One region of the Massilia sp. IC2-476 genome, then DNA from elsewhere that is predicted to be linked to it. Evidence: predicted binding sites of a transcription regulator. Region 1 holds the regulator's gene; each other region holds the start of a gene.
The links. Region 1 encodes sigma-54, which starts transcription at its own class of promoters, with help from an activator protein. Its sites were predicted from a motif close to TGGCANGNAANCTGCTTT; they were not measured.
Positions count from the first base shown of each region.

Region 2: the regulator sigma-54 is predicted to act here: its motif matches at 2,152-2,169, upstream of prpB (methylisocitrate lyase).
Region 3: the regulator sigma-54 is predicted to act here: its motif matches at 1,858-1,875, upstream of LK539_RS04180 (PEP-CTERM sorting domain-containing protein).

Region 1 covers NZ_JAJFER010000008.1:48,840-54,242, reverse strand. Annotated here, with positions in the region: gene rapZ (RNase adapter RapZ) at 1-769, shown strand, start outside; gene LK539_RS19425 (enoyl-CoA hydratase/isomerase family protein) at 916-2,001, opposite strand; gene hpf (ribosome hibernation-promoting factor, HPF/YfiA family) at 2,143-2,496, opposite strand; gene LK539_RS19415 (RNA polymerase factor sigma-54) at 2,554-4,023, opposite strand; gene lptB (LPS export ABC transporter ATP-binding protein) at 4,026-4,811, opposite strand; gene lptA (lipopolysaccharide transport periplasmic protein LptA) at 4,808-5,359, opposite strand; gene lptC (LPS export ABC transporter periplasmic protein LptC) at 5,390-5,403, opposite strand, start outside.
Region 2 covers NZ_JAJFER010000003.1:21,667-27,069, forward strand. Annotated here, with positions in the region: gene LK539_RS09045 (DUF485 domain-containing protein) at 30-356, shown strand; gene LK539_RS09050 (cation acetate symporter) at 353-2,008, shown strand; gene prpB (methylisocitrate lyase) at 2,211-3,101, shown strand; gene prpC (2-methylcitrate synthase) at 3,131-4,291, shown strand; gene acnD (Fe/S-dependent 2-methylisocitrate dehydratase AcnD) at 4,462-5,403, shown strand, end outside.
Region 3 covers NZ_JAJFER010000001.1:928,389-933,791, reverse strand. Annotated here, with positions in the region: gene LK539_RS04190 (acyltransferase) at 1-770, shown strand, start outside; gene LK539_RS04185 (sterol desaturase family protein) at 947-1,768, shown strand; gene LK539_RS04180 (PEP-CTERM sorting domain-containing protein) at 1,909-2,577, shown strand; gene LK539_RS04175 (PEP-CTERM sorting domain-containing protein) at 2,787-3,461, shown strand; gene dnaE (DNA polymerase III subunit alpha) at 3,555-5,403, shown strand, end outside.

The DNA.
Region 1 (5,403 bases):
GCCGGCCCTGGTCTATGCGGTCAGCGAAAAAGGCACGGAAAAGATCGCCGTCGCGGTCGATGCGCGCAGTGCCGAGTCGCTGGTCGAACTCCCGGTAAGCGTGCGCCACCTGAAGGAAGAGGGCCACAACGTCAAGGTGATGTTCCTGACCTCGAGCACGCACTCGCTGGTCGCACGCTTCTCGGAAACCCGGCGCAGCCACCCGCTGTCGCACGAACTGCGTCCCGGCGAAAATCCCGCGTCGCGCCGTACCCTGATCGAATGCATCGCCGAGGAACGCGAGCGCCTGTCGGCGATCGAAAACCTGGGCCACGTGATCGACACCTCGGAACTGTCGGCCAACAAGCTGCGCGCCTGGATCAAGGAGCTGGCCGACATCGAGCACGCCCCGCTGACCCTGTTCTTCGAATCCTTCGCCTTCAAGGTCGGCGTGCCGCTCGACGCCGACTTCGTGTTCGACGTGCGCGCCATCCCGAACCCCTACTACGACCTGGCGCTGCGCCCGCTGACCGGCAAGGACGCCCCCGTGATCGCCTTCCTCGACGCCCAGCCGAGCGCCGCCGAGATGCTGGAAGATATCCGCGCCTTCGTGGAAAAGTGGCTGCCCTCGTTCAAGACCGATAACCGCTCCTACCTGACGGTGGCGGTGGGCTGCACCGGCGGGCAGCACCGCTCGGTGTACATGGCGGAGCGGCTGGGCGCCTACTTCGGGCAGACGGAGCGGGTAATCATTCGCCATCGCGAGCAGCCGAAGCACGCGGCGGTTTGATTTAATCGTTAACCGAAAACCGTCGTTCCGGCGAAGGCCGGAACCCAAGTTTGCATGCGTACCTTCGGCTCTTCGTGGATAGGCTAACGCTGCGCAACGGAATTGGATCCCGGCCTGCGCCGGGATGACGGTTTTGAGGCCGGTGGTCAGGACAGATGGCGCAGCGGGTGCGCGTATTCTGGCCACACCGGCTCGAAGAACCTTGCCACCATCTCCGGCGTCACTTCCTCCAGCGTCGCCGGATTCCACTTCGGCTGGTTGTCCTTGTCGATCACCAGCGCCCGCACGCCCTCCAGCACCTCGCCATGCTCGAAATTGCGGCGCACCAGGTTGCGTTCCATGCGCAGGCAGTCCGCGACGTCGAGCGATGCCCCGCGTTGCAGGAGTTCGCGCGTCACGCACATCATCAGGGGCGAACGCTGGCGCATCGCCTTGAGCGCCTTCTGCGCGAACAGGTTCTCGTCACGCGCCAGCGATTCCATGATTGCGCCCACCGAGGCCGCGCCGAAATGCGCATCGATCACGCCGCGCTGCGCCTGCAGTTCGCTCGCGCCCTGCTGCCCTGCGAACTGCGCCGCGAAGGCGTGGATCGCCGCCGGCAGTTCGGCGCCCGGCGTGGTCTCGATCAGCGCCTGAAGACCAACCAGCTCGACGCCCGGCACGAACACGTCCGCCAGCCCCACGTAGAGCGCATCGGCCGCGCCGATGGTGAGGCCGGTCAGGCCCAGGTACTGACCCAGCTGGCCCGGCGCATGCGACAGGAAATGGCTGCCGCCCACGTCCGGGAACAGGCCGATGTTCACCTCGGGCATGGCCATCTTGGTGCGCTCGGTCACGATGCGCAGGCCGCAATCGGGGCCGCCTTGGGCTATGCCCATGCCGCCGCCCATCACCACGCCGTCCATCAGCGCAATATAGGGCTTCGGATAGAAGTGGATCAGGTGGTTCAGTGCGTATTCTTCGGTGAAGAAGTCTTCCAGCAGCGCGCTGCCGCCGGTCGGGCCGACGTGGCCCATCTCGTGGAAGAAGCGGATGTCGCCGCCCGCGCACAGGGCCTTCTCGCTGGTGCTGGTGATGACCACCGCGTCGATGCCCGCGTCGTCCTTCCACTGCAGCAGGATCGCGGTCAAGGCACGGACCATGTCGAGCGACAGGGAATTCAGGGCTTTCGGTCGGTCGAGCGTAATGACGCCGGTGCGATTGGCGACGCGGGTCAGGACGGTGTCGGTCATGATCGTGTTCTGTGGTCGAAAAGACATGCATTCTACAGAACTACCGTGTAAAACCGGAAGCCTCGAAAAGTAACAGCTTCGTACAAATGCAAAAAGGGCGTCCCCTCAGACGCCCTTGCTGTGTTTGCGGTCGCCCGTTGATTACGCGGCGGCGGCTTCTCCGTTGTCCGGAAGGCGCTTGTGCGCCACGTGGTTATGGTCTTGCAGCATGGATTTGTGTTTCAGAACCTGCCTGTCCAGTCTGTCCATCAGGGTGTCGATGGCCGCGTAGAGATCCTGTGCAGCGCTTGCGACGTGGAGGATCTTGCCCGATACCTGGAGGTTGATCTCGGCTTTCTGCCGTTTTTCTTTTTCAGTGAGGTTATCGATGGCGAGGAACACGTGGGTGTCGATCACGTGGTCGAAATGGCGGGTGATGCGCTCGAGCTTATTCTGAACGTATTCACGGATGGCGGGGGTGACTTCGAGGTGGTGGCCGCTGATGGTGAGGTTCATACACACTCCTTGGGAAGGTGCCCTGCCCGCCCCACAAGGTTGAAGTGGGCAGATGCTTTACAGGGATTTGCGGAGGCTGACGGGCGGAATCTTGAGCGCTTCACGGTACTTGGCGACCGTGCGGCGGGCAATGACCATACCTTGTTCCCCGAGCATCTCCGCGATCTTGCTGTCGGATAGAGGATTCCTAGGGTCTTCTGCTCCTGTCAATTGCGCGATGAGCGCGCGGATCGCCGTCGAGGAGGCTTCTCCCCCCGCTTCGGTGGCGACATGGCTTCCGAAGAAGTACTTCAGCTCAAACATGCCGTGCGGGGTCAGCATGTATTTCTGCGTGGTTACACGAGAGATGGTGCTCTCGTGTAGGCCTAGTGTATCAGCTATCTCACGCAAAACAAGAGGGCGCATGGCAACCGCGCCGTGGCTGAAAAAGTTGCGCTGGCGCTCCACAATTGCCTCTGCGACACGCAGGATCGTGTCGAAGCGCTGGCGCATATTCTTGATCAGCCACTTGGCTTCCTGCAGCTGCGCGCCCATCTGGCTTTCGCTCCTGCCCTGCTTGAGCAGGTTGGCGTACAGCGTGTTCACGCGCAGCTTGGGCATCACGTCGGGATTGAGCGCCACCGCCCAGCCGCTCTTGGCGCGGCGCACGATCACGTCCGGCACCACGTAGTCCGAGGTGTTCGATGCGAAGGCCGCACCCGGGTGCGGATTGCAGCGGCGCACCACGGCCTGCACTTCGCGCAGGTCTTCGTCGTCGCAGTCGAGCGCCTTTTTCAGCTTGCTGTATTCGCGCTGCGCGAACCAGCTCAGGTAACCCTCGACGATCTGCAGGGCCAGGCGCCGCGTCACCAGCGGCACGCCCGCCATGCGGCGGATCTGCAGCGCCAGGCATTCGGCCGCGCTGCGCGCGCCGACGCCGATCGGGTCGAGGCTCTGCACCAGCGCCAGCGCGCAGCGCAGTTCGTCCATCTCGATGTCCAGCTCGCCCGGCAGGCGCGCGTGGATCTCGTCGAGCGGCTCTTCCAGGTAGCCGTTGTCGTCGAGGGCGTCGATCACCAGCTCGGCCAGGGCCCGGTCGCGCGCGCTGCAGCCGGTCAGGCGGATCTGTTCGGCCAGGTGTTCGCGCAGCGTGATGCCGTCGGCTTCCAGTTGCGGGCGGCCGTCCTCGTCGTCGCCGCTGCGTGCGCCGCCGCCTTCACCGCCCCAGTCGGCGTCGGCCTCGCCGCCCCCACTGTCGGCGCCGTCCTCCATGCTCTCGCCTTCCGGCTTCGCGCCCTCCTGCGCTTCCTGTCCCGGGGCGGGCGCCTCGCCGTTCGCCGGCGCGTTGTTGATGGCGCCGTCGGCCAGCAGCCGCACCGAGCGGTCGAGCGGGTCGTCGAGCCGCTCCAGCAGCGGATTGTCGTGCAGGATCTGCTCGATCTCCTGGTGCAGTTCGAGCGTGGACAGCTGCAGCAGGCGGATCGACTGCTGCAGTTGCGGCGTCAGCGCCAGGTGCTGCGAAGTGCGTAGCTGGAGACTCTGCTTCATCGTTACATTCTGAAGTGCTCGCCCAGATACACGCGGCGCACCGATTCGTTGGCGATGATGTCGTCGGGGCGGCCGGATGCCAGCACGGCGCCCTGGTTGATGATGTAGGCGCGGTCGCAGATGCCGAGGGTCTCGCGCACGTTGTGGTCGGTGATCAGGACGCCGATGTTGCGCTCTTTCAGGAAGCGCACGATGCGCTGGATCTCGATCACCGCGATCGGGTCCACGCCGGCGAAGGGTTCGTCGAGCAGCACGAAGCGCGGATTGGTCGCCAGTGCGCGCGCGATCTCCACGCGGCGCCGCTCGCCGCCCGACAGCGACAGCGCCGGGTTCTCGCGCAGCTTCTCGATCTGCAGTTCGGCTAGCAGGGTGTCGAGGCGCTCGTTGATCTGGTCCTTCGAGAGCGGCTTGCCGTCCACGCGCTGCAGTTCCAGCACGGCGCGGATGTTCTCTTCCACCGTCAGCCGGCGGAACACCGAGGCTTCCTGCGGCAGGTAGGACAGGCCCAGCACCGCGCGCCGGTGGATCGGCAGGTTCGAGATGTCGGTGCCGTTGATGTCGATGGTGCCGGCGTCCGACGGCACCAGGCCGACGATCATGTAGAAGGAGGTGGTCTTGCCGGCGCCGTTGGGACCCAGCAGGCCGACCACTTCGCCGCAGTCCACCTGCAGCGACACGTCGCGCACCACCAGGCGCTTGCCGTAGCTCTTCTGCAGGCCCTTGACCACCAGGGTGCTGCAGGTATCAAGCGCCGTGGCCGGCGTGCCTGCCGTCATGGTGGCCGTCATTGCTTGGCGCCTTCGCTGGTGGTGCGCTTGGGCGCCAGGATCAGGGTGCCGCGGCCGCCGCCGACCTTGCTGGCGCCGCTGGCGTCGTTGCGCACGGTCGCCACTTCGCGCCGGTTGTCGTAGGAGATGAAGGGCCCCTGGATTTCATTGGTCATGCGGCCGTTCTCCAGCTCGCGCACTTCGGCGTTGGAGAACAGCTTCACCAGCTCGGCGCGCTCGTCGTACTCGATGCGCTGGGCCTGGCCCTCGACCCACAGGTCGGGACCGCCATCGCGCTTCTGGCGGAAGGTCGCAATCTTGCCGTTGTTGGCGGTGAGGGTCACGCTCATGTAGCCTTCCGGCGTTTCCTTGACCAGGGCGCGGTCGGACTTCAGCACCAGCGTGCCGCGCGTGAGCACGACGTTGCCGGTCAGGATGCGGGTCTGGGTGACCTCGTCGACATCGAGAGTGTCGAAGTTGATCACGGCCTGCTTGAGCGAATCGGCACGCTCGGCCGAGGCGCCGAAGGCGATCAGGCTGAGAAGTGCGGCTGCGATAATTTTTTTCATATTGCTTGTCCTGGGTTGGCGGCGCCGTGCTTATTGGCGCGCAC
Region 2 (5,403 bases), on a different contig from region 1:
ATCACCAGAATAGATAACCGGAGACACAATTGGATCAAGACGTTGTACATCGGGTCAAGTCCGACCCCAACTATCGCAAGCTGGTCACGAAGCGCTCGCGCTTCGGCTGGATTCTCACCTGGAGCATGATGGTCGTGTATTACGGCTTCACGCTGCTCTGCGCCTTCGACAAGGAATTTATGGGCAGCCGTTTCGGCGACGGCGTCATGACCTGGGGCATTCCGCTGGGCCTGTTCGTCATCCTGTTCACCGTGGTCGTCACCGCCATCTACGTGCGCCGCGCCAACGGCGAATACGACGAGCTGACCGAGGCCATCAAGGCCAAGGCAGCCTCCTCGCGCCAGGAGGCCGCATGAAGACCCGTGCCCTGAGCTTCCTTTCCCTGCTGGCCCTGAGTGGCGCCGCATGGGCCGCGCCCGACCTCGGCCAGGCCACCAAGCAGGCCACCAACTGGACCGCGATCAGCATGTTCGCGATCTTCGTCGTGCTGACCCTGTTCATCACCAAATGGGCCGCGGCCAAGACCCGCTCGGCCTCCGACTTCTACACCGCCGGCGGCGGTATCTCGGGCTTCCAGAACGGCCTGGCGATCGCCGGTGACTTCATGTCGGCGGCCTCCTTCCTCGGCATTTCCGCCGCCGTGTTCCTGGACGGCTTCGATGGCCTGATTTACGCGATCGGCTTCCTGGTCGGCTGGCCGGTGATCACCTTCCTGATGGCCGAGCGCCTGCGCAACCTGGGCCGCTTCACCTTTGCCGACGTCGCCGCCTACCGCTTCCACCAGAAGCCGATCCGCGTGTTCGCGGCCTCCGGCACCCTGGTCGTGGTCGCGTTTTACCTGATCGCGCAGATGGTCGGCGCCGGCCAGCTGATCAAGCTGCTCTTCGGCCTGGAATACTGGATCGCGGTCGTCATCGTCGGCGTGCTGATGATGGTCTACGTGCTGTTCGGCGGCATGACCGCGACCACCTGGGTGCAGATCATCAAGGCCGTCATGCTGCTGGCAGGCGCGTCCTTCATGGCCTTCTCGGTGCTGGCGCAGTACAACTTCAGCCCTGAAAAGCTGTTCGCGACCGCGACCGAAGTGCACGCCAAGGGCGACTCGATCATGGGCCCGGGCGGCTTCCTGAAAGACCCGATCTCGGCAGTCTCCTTCGGCATGGCGCTGATGTTCGGCACCGCCGGCCTGCCGCACATCCTGATGCGCTTCTTCACCGTCCCGAGCGCGAAAGAAGCCCGCAAGTCGGTGCTGTGGGCCACCACCTGGATCGGCTACTTCTACATCCTCACCTTCATCATCGGCTTCGGCGCGATCGTGCTGGTCGGGACCAACCCGGACTTCAAGGACGCGGCAGGCAAGCTCCTCGGCGGTAACAACATGGCGGCGGTGCACCTGGCCAAGGCCGTGGGCGGCGACATCTTCCTGGGCTTCATCTCGGCGGTGGCCTTCGCGACCATCCTGGCGGTGGTGGCCGGCCTGACCCTGTCGGGCGCCTCGGCCGTGTCGCACGACCTGTACGCCACCGTGTTCAAGAAGGGCAATGCCAACAGCGCCGACGAACTGAAGGTCTCGAAGATCACCACCATCGCGCTGGGCGTCATCGCCGTGCTGCTGGGGATTGCCTTCGAGAAGCAGAACGTCGCCTTCATGGTGTCGCTGGCCTTCGCGATCGCGGCTTCGGCCAACTTCCCGGTGCTGTTCATGTCGGTGCTGTGGAAGGATTGCACCACCCGCGGCGCCACCGTGGGCGGCTTCCTGGGCCTGGCCACCGCCGTGATCCTGACCCTGGTGTCGAAGTCGGTGTGGGTCGACGTGCTCGGCAACGCCGCGCCGATCTTCCCCTACACCTCGCCGGCGATCTTCTCCATGGCCGTGGGCTTCTTCGGCATCTGGTTCTTCTCGGTGACCGACAAGAGCCCGCGCGCAGCGATCGACAAGGCCGGCTTCGAAGCGCAGGAAGTGCGTTCGGAAACCGGCATCGGCGCCGCCGCAGCGTCCGGCCACTAAGCCTTCCGGCTCTGCCAGAACCCCGCTGCGGCGGGGTTTTTTTATTGCTACAATGTTTCATTTGCGTTTCAGATTGCGTTTCAGTGAAACATTTGATTGGGTCCTACACCCGCTAAGTACCTGATTTTTCGCAGGAACAAGACTGGCACGTCCCTTGCATTGGTAATCCGCATTCGACCAACGCATCATTGAAAGGTTAAGCATGACTCATCACTCCGCCGGCGCCGCGTTCCGCAAAGCCGTCCAGGAAGAATCCCCGCTGCAGGTCATCGGCGCGATCAACGCCAACCACGCGCTGCTGGCCAAGCGCGCCGGCTACCGCGCCATCTACCTGTCGGGCGGCGGCGTCGCCGCCGGTTCGCTGGGCCTGCCGGACCTGGGCATCTCGAGCCTGGAAGACGTCCTGATCGACGTGCGCCGCATCACCGACGTCTGCGACCTGCCGCTGCTGGTCGACATCGACACCGGTTTCGGCGCATCGGCCTTCAACGTGGCGCGCACCGTGCGCTCGCTCATCAAGGCCGGCGCCGCCGCCTGCCACATCGAAGACCAGGTCGGCGCCAAGCGTTGCGGCCACCGCCCGGGCAAGGAAATCGTCAGCAAGGACGAGATGGTCGACCGCGTCAAGGCGGCCGCCGACGCGCGTACCGACGATGACTTCGTGATCATGGCCCGCACCGACGCGCTGGCCGTGGAAGGCCTGGACGCTGCCATCGAGCGCGCCGTCGCCTGCGTGGAAGCGGGCGCCGACATGATCTTCCCGGAAGCGATGACCAGCCTGGAGATGTACAAACAGTTCGCCGACGCCGTCAAGGTGCCGGTGCTGGCCAACATCACCGAGTTCGGCTCGACCCCGCTGTTCACGCTCGACGAACTGCGCAGTGCGAATGTCAGCATCGCCCTGTATCCGCTGTCGGCCTTCCGCGCCATGAACAAGGCAGCCGAGAACGTCTACAACGCGATCCGCCGCGACGGCACCCAGAAGAACGTGCTGGACACGATGCAGACCCGTGCGGAACTGTACGACCGCATCGACTATCACAGCTACGAGCAGAAGCTCGACGCGCTGTTCGCCCAGAAGAAAACCAAATAAATCACCTCGAGAACACAGGAGATCCACGCATGAGCACCCAGAACAACGAGACCCCAACGTTCAAGCCGAAGAAGTCGGTGGCCCTGTCCGGCGTCGCCGCCGGCAATACCGCGCTCTGCTCGGTGGGCAAGTCCGGCAACGATCTGCACTACCGCGGCTATGACATCCTGGACGTCGCCACCACCTGCGAATTCGAAGAGATCGCCTACCTGCTGGTGCACGGCAAGCTGCCGACGAGCGCTGAACTGAAGGGCTACAAGGCCAAGCTGAAGTCCTTGCGCGGGCTGCCGCAAGCCGTCAAGAGCGCGCTGGAAGCGCTGCCGGCCGGCGCCCACCCGATGGACGTGATGCGCACCGGGGTATCCGTGCTGGGCTGCACGCTGCCGGAAAAGGACGACCACAACATCCCGGGCGCGCGCGATATCGCCGACCGCCTGATGGCGTCCTTCGGTTCGATGCTGCTGTACTGGTACCACTTCAGTCATAGTGGCAAGCGCATCGACGTCGAGACCGACGACGACTCGATCGGCGGCCACTTCCTGCACCTGCTGCACGGCGAAAAGCCACGCGAGTCCTGGGTGCGCGCGATGCACACCTCGCTGATCCTGTACGCGGAACACGAGTTCAACGCCTCGACCTTTACCTCCCGCGTGATCGCCGGTACCGGCTCGGACATCCACTCGGCCATCACCGGCGCAATCGGTGCGCTGCGCGGTCCGAAACATGGCGGTGCGAACGAAGTGGCGCTGGACATCCAGAAGCGCTATGAGAATGCCGACGAAGCCGAAGCGGACATCCGCAACCGCGTCGCCAACAAGGAAGTCGTGATCGGTTTCGGCCACCCGGTGTACACCATCAGCGACCCGCGTAACGTCGTGATCAAGGAAGTGGCGCGCACACTGTCGCAGGAAGCCGGCTCCATGAAGATGTTCGACATCGCCGAGCGCCTGGAGTCGGTGATGTGGGAAGTCAAGAAGATGTTCCCGAACCTGGACTGGTTCTCGGCCGTGTCCTACCACATGATGGGCGTGCCGACCGCCATGTTCACGCCGCTGTTCGTCATCTCGCGTACCTCCGGCTGGGCCGCGCACATCATCGAGCAGCGCATCGACAACAAGATCATCCGCCCGAGCGCGAACTATGTGGGTCCGGAGGATCTGCAGTTTGTGCCGATTGGGGATCGGAAGTAAGCTTAGTACACGCGGCCCCAAGACCGTCGTACCGGCGAAGGCCGGTACCCAAGTTTGGTTGCGGTGCCACTCACGCGAAATTGGATCCCGGCCTTCGCCGGGATGACGGTTTTCAGGGTGGCTAACCAATCAGGCGTATCGAGTATACCGAGCCTTAATCGAGATTCATCATGATGAACACCAACCACCGCAAACCCCTCCCAGGCACCTCGCTGGACTACTTCGACACGCGCGCCGCGGTCGAGGCCATCCAGCCCGGCGCCTATGACACGCTGCCGTACACCTCGCGCGTGCTGGCCGAGAACCTGGTCCGCCGTTGCGACCCGGCCAGCATGACCGATTCGCTCAAGCAGATCATCGAACGCAAGCGCGACCTCGACTTCCCCTGGTTCCCCGCGCGCGTGGTCTGCCACGACATCCTGGGCCAGACCGCGCTGGTCGACCTGGCCGGCCTGCGCGACGCCATCGCCGAGCAGGGTGGCGACCCCGCCCTGGTCAACCCAGTGGTCCCGACCCAGCTGGTCGTCGACCACTCGCTGGCCGTCGAGTGCGGCGGCTTCGATCCGGACGCCTTTGCCAAGAACCGCGCCATCGAGGACCGCCGCAACGAAGACCGCTTCCACTTCATCGAGTGGACCAAGAAGGCCTTCCAGAACGTCGACGTGATCCCGCCGGGGAACGGCATCCTGCACCAGATTAACCTGGAGCGCATGTCGCCCGTCATCCAGCAGGAGAAGGGCGTCGCCTATCCGGACACCCTGGTCGGCACCGACTCGCATACCCCGATGGTCGACGCGCTGGGCGTGATCGCGATCGGGGTGGGCGGACTGGAAGCCGAGAGCGTCATGCTGGGCCGCGCGTCCTGGATGCGCCTGCCGGACATCGTCGGCGTCGAGCTGACCGGCAAACCGCAGCCCGGCATCACCGCCACCGACATCGTGCTGGCGCTGACCGAGTTCCTGCGCAAGTCGAAGGTGGTCTCGGCCTACCTCGAGTTCTACGGCGAAGGCGCATCGAGCCTGACCCTGGGCGACCGCGCCACCATCTCCAACATGGCCCCGGAGTTCGGCGCCACCGCGGCGATGTTCTACATCGACGAGCAGACCATCAAG
Region 3 (5,403 bases), on a different contig from region 1:
TGTATCTCTTCGTCTCGAACCTCGGGCTGGCCCCGACCTCGGGAACGGTGATCACGGGCGCAGCCTGGACCATTTCGCTGGAATTCCTGTTTTATATGGTCTTCCCTTTCCTGGCCCGTTTTACGCTCGAGCGCGGCATCGCCTACCTGGGCGGCTGGCTGGTCCTGATGGCCTTCTTCAAGGTAGCGGCCTTCACCGTCAACGACAACAGCACGCTGATGTACTTCAGCACCTGGGTCGGCCGCTTCGACCAGTTCCTGATCGGCATGGCCGCGGCCATGCTCTACGGGCGCTGGCAGGCGTCGCTGGCGCGCTTCGCGCCCGTTTTGCTTGTGGCCAGCATCGCGCTGGTGATGTGGGACACGGCCCTAATGCACCGTATCGCGCCTTTCGGCGCCACGCCGAAATCCGGCTTCTGGGTCTACTGGTCGATGATCGAGAGCCTGGGGTGGGCCGCGCTGATCCTGGCCTGGGTGTCGTTCGCTCCACGCCTGCCGGGACCGATCGAACGCGCGCTCAGCCAGGGCGGCAAGGTGAGTTTTTCCTTCTATCTGCTGCACATGGCCTTGCTGCACATCATGGCCGTGCGCTTCCGCCTGATCGCGCCGACGGGCACGCCCCTGGTGGACGCCGCCATCATGTTTGCAGTGTGCTACGCCGGCACTTGGGCGCTGGCGACGCTTTGCTACCACATCGTTGAAGAACCTTTCCTGCGCATGCGACGTAGTTATGGGGCCGGACGCACCATGCCGGTAGCCTCGGTTTCGTAGGGTGGGCGGATTCTCCGCCCACGCGGTGATACGCGGCAGCAAGATCGTCGAGCACGTGATCGGAACCGATAACAATCGCCGCGTGGGCGGGAGACCCGCCCACCCTACCGCGATACGCGGCCGCACACATTTTCGGCTATCATGTCCGGCATTCTTGAACAGATAAACGACGAACGATGGAGTACCTGACCCAGGCCGGCCACAACATGCTCGATTACGGATGGCGTATCCTGTACGTCTCCATGATCCTGTGCGTGCTCGAGCTGATCATCGGCTGGAACAAGTACTCGCTCAAGTCGCGGCTGCGGGGCGCCATGCTGTGGACCGTCTACATCGTCATCACGGTCGCTTTCCTCACCGCGTTCACCAGCTTCTGGGGCAAGCTCGGCATCCAGCCCCTGGTCAGCATCACCCTGAGCGAATACTTCGCTTCCGAAAACAAGGTCCTCACCGTACTGGGCTGGATCGTGGCGCCGCTGCTGTCCCTCCTCGTCAGCGATTTCTTCTATTACTGGTTCCACCGCGCCCAGCATACCTGGAAGTTCCTGTGGGTCTTCCACGCCGAACACCACGCGATCCGCGAAATGAGCGCGTGGAACAGCAATCACCACTGGACCGAAGAGATCTTCCGCATCCCCTTCATGATCATCCCGATGAGCCTGCTGGTCAGGGTCGATCCGGGCTTCGTGCCGGTGCTGGCCTGGCTGCTGCTGGGCGCCCAGGGGCAGTACATCCACTCGCACACCAAGCTGTCGCTGGGGCCGCTGCGCTATATCGTGGCCGACAACCGCTTCCACCGCATCCACCACTCGGTCGAGAAGCATCATTGGAACCGCAACTTCGGCTCCTTCTCGTCGTTCTGGGACCTGGTGTTCCGCACCGCCCACTTCCCGAAGCGCAACGAGTGGCCGGACACCGGGCTGGACGAGTACGACGAAGCACAGAACGTGCGCGAATACCTGTTCCGCCCGTTTCAAAAATTGCGCAGCAAACCCTGATCATCGCGTGTCGGAATTCTTTACATGGCGGAACCGAAGAGTTCAATCAAGAAATACTAAATGTTTGATTTGCAATAGTATTGCTTTACTGGCATGAAAATTGCATTTGCGAAAGCATCTACTTTAACAGAGGTGTTTTTGTGAAAAAGCTGACCACTGCCTTCGTTGCACTCTTCATGACCGCTGCCGCCGGTAGCGCCGCTGCCGTGACGATCACGCCGGCACCAATGACCTTCACCACCAATAGCGACACCGCAGCCCAGTGGAAGCTCGCCACTGGAGCCCGCAACGACGTTCTGGTCGACTTCCGCATCAGCTACACCGGCGTATTGGGCGACAACGACTTCGCCTCCTTCTGGTTCGGCAAGACCGATGGCCCGAACATCGGCCTGAAGGCCAACTGCGGCAATGCTTCCTGCAGCAATGACCTGTTTGCGCGCATGTACGGTACCGGCCTCGAGACCTCCGCCTATCTCGCCAACACCGACATGGTGGCGCAGACCGGCTCGTATCACGTGTTCGGCCGCCTGTACAAGTCGGAAGCCAAGGGCGACTACGACCGCTTCGCCATCTGGCTCAATCCGACCGCGGATGAAATGACGAAATTCATTACGCCGGATGCGATCGCCAAGGGCGATACCGGGCTGACGTCGTTCACCAACTTCGGCATCCGCACCGTCAACCTGAATGACGTGAGCGTCCGCTTCGAGAACGTGAGCATCAATGCCGTTCCAGAGCCGGGCACGCTGTCGCTGTTGGGCCTGGCTCTTGCAGGGATAGGCGCACTGGGCCGCCGGCGCAAGGCCTGAGCTGCGCACCAGGCCAGGTAGGCGTCGGTCTCGTCCCACGGGCCGGACACGAAGCTATTGATGCCTCCCACCCGGCGAGTGTCGACATTCCTTACATCGCCATGCATTCGGCATACGCGAATTTACCTGCCTTCACTCTGTAACTCATGGTATGGCACGGCGTTTGCATACCCGTAGTAGCTACACCACGATAACCAAAGGGGATTTCCATGAATAAACTTCGAATGGCGCTCGCCAGCCTTGCATTCGGCCTCCTCGCGCAATCGGCGCACGCCAGTGTGATCACAGTACCGAACCAGACTCTGACTACCAATGCCAATCCAGCAGCAACGTTCAATTTCCTTTCTCCCGCCCGGAACGACATCCTGATCGAATTTACTGTCAGTTACGATGGGACGCTCGGAAACAACGATTTCGCAGTCTTTTATTTCGGTAACAGCGACGGACCGAACATCGGGCTCAAGGCGAATTGCGACAGCAGCTGCAACAACGACCTGTTCGTTCGCATGAACGGATCGAACTGGCTACCGCAGAACTACGTGAATCCTTCCGATATCGCTCCGCTGCCTGCCACCTACACCTTGTTCGGGCGCCTGTCCAAGCTGGGAACGAGCAACAACTACAACCGCTTCGACCTTTGGCTGAACCCTACCGCCCAGGAAAAAGCCTCCCTGACCGGTTCGGATGCATTCGCATCCGGCAACAGCGGATTCAACGCCTTTTCCAGCTTCGGCATCCGTACCGCCAACCTCAATGACATCACGGTGAATTTCACCAACATCACGGTCACTGACGTGCCGGAGCCGGGATCGTTATCGCTGCTGGGACTGGCGGCTGCCGGCATGGTGGCGATGCGTCGGCGTGGGGCGCGCAAGGCCGCCTGACCCTGGCGCGAAGCTTGGCGAAATCGCCACGGTGGCATGCCGACTGGCAAGTTCAGCATGCCATGCCCGCTCCGGTCGCGGTAAAATGTCCGGATGACTTCCCCGACTTTCACCCACCTCCGCGTCCACTCCGAATACTCGATCGTCGATGGCCTCGTGCGCATCGACGACATCGTCGGAGCCGCGGCGAAGGACCAGCAGCCGGCGCTGGCCGTGACCGACCTGGCCAACATGTTCTGCCTGGTGCGTTTCTACAAGGCGGCGCGCGGGAAGGGGATCAAGCCGATCGTCGGGGTCGATGCCTGGATCACCAATGACGAGAACCGCGACAAGCCGTCGCGCCTCCTGATCCTGGCAAAGAACCGCACCGGCTACCTGCAGCTGTGCGACCTGCTGTCGAAAGCCTGGCTCACCAACCAGTACAAGGGCCGCGCCGAGATCCGCGTCGAGTGGCTGGAAGCGCTCGCCACCTCGACATCCACGCTCGAGCCGGACGTGGACCAGGCCAATGCGCTGATCGTGCTGTCGGGCGCCTGTTTCGGCGACGTCGGCCAGGCCATCGACCAGGGCGACATCGAGCGCGCCGAACGGGCGGCGGAACGCTGGGCGCGCATCTTCCCGGGCCACTTCTACATCGAGATCCAGCGCGCGGGCCAAGCAAACCAGGAGCAGGGCGTGCGCCACTCGGTGGCGCTGGCTTCGCGACTGAAGCTGCCGGTGGTGGCGACCCACCCGGTGCAGTTCCTGAACAAGGACGAATTCATCGCCCACGAGGCGCGTACCTGTATCGCCGAGGGCGAGATGCTGGCCAACGCCAAGCGCGTGCGCCGCTTCAACGAAGAGATGTGCTTCAAGTCGCAGGCCGAGATGGCGGAGCTGTTCGCCGACCTGCCGGGCGCGCTCGCCAACTCGGTGGAAATCGCCAAGCGCTGCAACGTCACCCTCACGCTGGGCAAACCGCAGCTGCCGGACTTCCCGACCCCGGACGGCATGAGCATCGACGACTTCCTGGTGGCGGAGACCAAGAAGGGCCTGGAAGAGCGCCTGGTGCAGCTGTATCCGAACGAGGAGCAGCGCGAGAAGGAGCGCCCGCGCTACGAGGCGCGCCTCGAGTTCGAGAACCAGACCATCATCAAGATGAAGTTCCCGGGCTACTTCCTGATCGTGGCGGAGTTCATCCAGTGGGGCAAGAACAACGGCGTGCCGATCGGCCCGGGCCGTGGTTCGGGTGCGGGCTCGCTCGTCGCGTATGCGTTGAAGATCACCGACCTCGATCCGCTGAAATACAACCTGCTGTTCGAGCGCTTCCTGAACCCGGAACGCGTCTCGATGCCCGACTTCGACATCGACTTTTGCCAGGAAAAGCGCGAACTGGTGATCCAGCACGTGAAGGATTTGTATGGCCGCGACGCGGTCTCGCAGATCGCCACCTTCGGCACCATGGCGGCAAAGGGCGCGATCCGCGACGTCGGCCGCGTGCTCGATTTCGGCTACAACTTCTGCGACGGCATCTCCAAGCTGATCCCGTTCAAGCCGGGCAAACCAGTCTCGATCGCCGAGGCGATCGAAGAGGAGCCGCTGCTCAAGGAACGCCTCGAGAACGAGGAAGAGGTCAAGCAGCTGCTCGACCTCGCCCAGCAGGTCGAAGGCATCACGCGCGGCATCGGCATGCACGCCGGCGGCGTGCTGATCGCCCCGGGCAAGCTCACCGACTTCTGCCCGTTGTACACCCAGGGCGGCGACGCCGGCGTGGTGTCGCAGTACGACAAGGACGACGTCGAAGCCGTGGGCCTGGTGAAGTTCGACTTCCTGGGCCTGACCACGCTCACCATTCTCGACCGCGCGGTGAACTACATCCGCGCGCTCGACCCGCAGGACGCCGACTTCAACCTCGAGACTCTGCCGCTGACCGACCGGCCGTCCTATAAACTGCTGTCCGAAG